DNA from 2 places in the Microbacterium sp. SCN 69-37 genome. Region 2 is predicted to be linked to the other one. Evidence: predicted binding sites of a transcription regulator. Region 2 holds the regulator's gene; the other holds the start of a gene.
What was found. The regulator HrcA, encoded in region 2, represses chaperone genes, less so after heat shock. The targets are predictions, from matches to a motif close to TTNGCACTCGNNNNNNNCGAGTGCNAA.
Positions count from the first base shown of each region.

Region 1: the regulator HrcA is predicted to act here: its motif matches at 740-766, upstream of groES (co-chaperone GroES).

Region 1 covers NZ_MEEL01000025.1:72,072-74,270, forward strand. Annotated here, with positions in the region: gene ABS64_RS06675 (PHB depolymerase family esterase) at 1-611, opposite strand, end outside; gene groES (co-chaperone GroES) at 853-1,149, shown strand; gene rarD (EamA family transporter RarD) at 1,290-2,199, shown strand, end outside.
Region 2 covers NZ_MEEL01000038.1:21,756-23,954, forward strand. Annotated here, with positions in the region: gene dnaJ (molecular chaperone DnaJ) at 1-327, opposite strand, end outside; gene hrcA (heat-inducible transcriptional repressor HrcA) at 380-1,417, opposite strand; gene hemW (radical SAM family heme chaperone HemW) at 1,476-2,199, opposite strand, start outside.

The sequences.
Region 1 (2,199 bases), on a different contig from region 2:
ACGGTGGGTCCGGCGTTGATGCCGATGCCCGCGAACACGTCGGGGGCGAGGCACCCCATCACCATGGTCTCGCCGCCGCCGGAGGACAGGCCCGAGAGATACACCTGCGCCCGATCGATGCCGAGTGAGGTGCGGTCGGTGAGTGCCGAGACCAGCGCGAGCAGGTTGTCGTCGTGGCGGGCGGGGGAGATGCGCGAGTGGTTGCTGTCGTAGTAGTCCCAGCAGCCGAGCACCACACCGCCGCCGGGAGCGTCGGGGAGGGCGACGACCATGCCGTACTCCTCCGCCGTCGCGGCCCAGTTGCCGGCGGTCTGCAGCGTCGACGCCGTCTGCACACACCCGTGCAGGCTGACCATCAGCGCGCGGCCGGTGCCCAGTGTCGCGGCGCGGGCCGGCGTGTACAGCCGCACGCTCATGCCGGCGATCGATTCGGTCGTCCACGACCCTGTCGCCGCCGCGGCGGGGGCGACGGTCGGTGCGGACAGCAGGGCGCCGACGGCCAGGGCTGTCGCGGTCAGGGCGGCGGCGATCGCGCGCCGGCGCCGAGTTCGGCCGGCGAGAGTGCCGCCGGCGAGAGGGTGGCGATGTGTCGTGAGGTCGGAAATGGTCATCGGTCGACTCCGATCCCGCCCCCGCCATCGTCCGGGCACCGTTGCCCGGTCGTCCCGGTCCAGGGAGCGCAGGTCCGATGCTAGGTGAAAGATGATTCATATGACAGTGGGCCTTCTGTGGCGCAGAACTGGCACTCGCGTTGCACGAGTGCCAGCCGCGCTCTAGACTTCTGTTAGCACTCCACCCCTGTGGGTGCTAACGAGTCTTGAAGCATCACGCCCAGCAAGAAAGAGGTAGACCGTGTCGGTTTCCATCAAGCCGCTCGAGGACCGCATCGTCATCAAGCAGGTCGAGGCTGAGCAGGTCACGTCCAGTGGCCTCGTCATCCCTGACACCGCCAAGGAGAAGCCCCAGGAGGGCGAGGTCGTGGCCGTGGGCCCCGGCCGCATCGACGACAACGGCAACCGCGTGCCGCTCGACGTCGCCGTCGGCGACCGCGTCATCTACAGCAAGTACGGCGGCACCGAGGTGAAGTTCGGCGGCGACGAGTTCCTCGTCCTGTCGGCCCGTGACGTTCTGGCGGTCGTCGTCCGCTGACGATCGCATTCGACGATGGCCCCCGGGATATCCCGGGGGCCATCGTCGTTAACCGGATTGGCGGAACAGCGACCAGCAATGGCAGGATGCCGCGGCATCCGTCGGTCCGAACATGTCACGACCGTCGTAGGCTTTCTCTCATGACACCCGCCGAGACCGCACGTGAAGAGCGGCGCGGGGGGATCTACGCCTTCGCGGCGTACTTCCTCTGGGGCTTCATGCCCCTCTACTTCCTGCTGCTGGCGCCCATCGGGCCGTGGGAGATCGTCGTCTGGCGCATTCTCTTCTCCCTCGCGTTCTGCGCGGTCCTGCTCACCGTCACCCGCACGTGGGGCAAGCTCTTCGCGATCCTGCGCGATCGGCGGCTCGTGTTCTGGACGATCGTCGCGGGCCTGCTGATCTACGTGAACTGGCAGGTGTTCCTCATCGGCATCCTCACCGGGCACGTCATCGAGGGGAGCCTCGGGTACTTCATCAACCCGATCGTGACCGTGCTGCTGGGCGTGATCGTGCTGAAGGAGCGTCTGCGGCTGGCGCAGTGGATCGCGATCGGGTTCGCGGGCCTGGCCGTGATCGTCATCATCGTCGCCTACGGATCGTTCCCCTGGATCGCGCTGACCCTGGCGGCGAGCTTCGGCACCTACGGTCTCGTGAAGAAGCAGATCGGTCCTCGGGTCGATGCGATCAGCGGCCTCACCCTGGAATCTCTCTGGCTCACCCCGATCGCCCTCATCCAGCTGGTCGTGGTCGCCGCCACCACCGGCCTCGTCTTCGGCACCCAGGGCGCCGGGCACACCGTTCTCGTCACCCTTGCCGGCGTCGTCACCGCTGTTCCGCTGCTGCTGTTCGCCGCGGGTGCGCGACGGGCGCCGCTCACCGTGATCGGCTTGCTGCAGTTCGTGGCCCCCATCCTGCAGTTCATCACCGGCGCGTGGATCCTGCACGAGCCGATGCCGCTCGAACGCTGGATCGGGTTCGCGCTGGTGTGGGTCGCGCTGGTCGTGCTGAGCGTCGATTCCGTGGTGTCGTCGCGGCGGGCCCGGAGCATCT
Region 2 (2,199 bases):
ATCCTGGCCGCGCTCACGCCGCGATCGCGGTCGGCCGGCGCGTGCTCCCCCGCCGCCGAAGAACGTTTCGAAGATGTCGCCGAATCCGCCGAAGCCTGCGCCGCCTCCGCCGAAGGGCGAGCTGTCGCCGCCCATGTCGTAGCGCTGGCGCTGCTCCGGGTCGCTGAGGACGTCGTAGGCGTGGGTCACGAGCTTGAAGCGCTCGGACGCGTCCGCTCCCGGGTTGACATCGGGGTGCAGTTCGCGCGCGAGACGCCGATACGCCTTCTTGATCTCGTCGGGGCTCGCATCGCGGGATACGCCCAGGACTTCGTAGTGGTCGGCCACAATCGCCTTTCCTGCCCTTGCGGGCGCGGGTCGGTGTTCGGGAGCGGATCGCTCAGCGGGACGTGTCGTCCTCGTCGAGCAGTCGGCTCAGATAGTGCGCGACGGCGCGGACCGCCGCGAGGTTGGTGGGGTAGTCCATGCGGGTGGGGCCGAGAAGGCCGACGCGGGCGCGGGTGCCCGTTGCGTCGTACTCGCTCGTGAGGACGGCGGCCTCCGTCAGTCCGAAAGGCTCGTTCTCCCGACCGATGCTCGCGGCGAGACCGTGCTCGTCGGCGACCATCTCGCCCATCAGACGCAGCAGGGTGACCTGCTCCTCGATGGCCTCCAGCAGCGGGTAGATGCTGCCGCGGAAGTCGCCCTCGCGCCGCGCGAGGGTCGCACTTCCGGCCATCACGAGCCGGTCCTGTCGGAAGTCCTCGAGCTCCTCGCCCACGATGCGCGCGGCGGTGCGCAACGCGGCGTCGATGCGGGTGCCGTCGGCAGCGGATGCCGAGAGAGCCTCGATGGCGGCCGCGGCCTCGCCGACGGGCTTGCCCGTGACCAGCCGCGCGATCGCGGTCTTGACCTGTCGGGCGGCATCCTCGGTGAGCTCCTCGGCCAGGAAGGCCACGCGCTGGGAGACTCGCCCGGTGTCGGTGACGACGATGACCACCACGCGCGGGCCGCCCAGATGGACGAACTCGACGTGCGTGACGTTCGCGCGCGCGAACGACGGATACTGCACGATGGCGACCTGTCCGGTGAGCTGCGTGAGGGCGCGCACGGTGCGCATCAGGAGCTCGTCGAGATCGCCCGGATCGCTGAGGAACGACGAGATCGCCGAGCGCTGCGCCGTGGACAACGGCCGCAGGTCGGCGAGATGGTCGACGAACACGCGGTAGCCCTTGTCGGTGGGTACGCGTCCGGAGGACGTGTGCGGCGCGGCGATGAGCTCCTCGTCCTCCAGGAGCGCCATATCGTTGCGGATGGTCGCCGCGGACACGCCGAACTGGTGACGTTCGACGATCGCCTTGCTGCCGACGGGCTCATGGGTGTCGACGTAGTCCTGCACGATCGCGCGGAGGACCTGCAGGCCGCGTTCCGAGACCATCGCTCCTCCTTGTTGGCACTCAGGGTCGTCGAGTGCCAATATTACCGCGATCGCGCGGTCAGGCGGTGAGGGCGCGCACCACGGCATCCGCCAGCAGGCGGCCGCGGCGGGTGAGGACGACGCGGCCGCGCACGGCGGAGGACCCGTCGATGAGCCCGTCGGCGATGAGTGCCGCGATCGCGTGACGACCCTCTCCGGTCAGCTCGGACACCGCGATGCCCTCCGCGATGCGCGAGCGCAGCAGGACGTCCTCGAGTCGCCGCGCAGCGGCATCCGGGCGCTCGCGAGCAGCCGCAGGAGAGGTGCCGGCGGCGAGGCGCTGTGCGTATGCCGCGGGGTGCTTGACGTTCCACCATCGCAGCCCGTCGACATGACTGTGCGCCCCCGGCCCGTAGCCCCACCAATCCGTGCCGCGCCAGTATGCGAGGTTGTGGCGAGAGCGGTGGGCGGTGTCCGTCGCCCAGTTCGACACCTCGTACCAGCCGAACCCGCTCGATGCGAACGCCTCGTCGGCCAGCTCGTACATGTCGGCCTGGAGGTCGTCATCCGGCGCGGCGACCTCTCCGCGGCGGATCTGGCGCTCGAGCTTCGTGCCCTCTTCGATGATGAGCGCGTACGCGGAGATGTGGTCGGGTGCGAGCGCCACGGCCGCCTCGACCGAACGACGCCAGTCGTCCAACGACTCCCCCGGCGCGCCGTAGATCAGATCGACGCTCACATCGAGGCCGGCCGAGCGCCCGGCGTCGACGGCCGTCTGCACGCCGGCCGGATCGTGGGTGCGC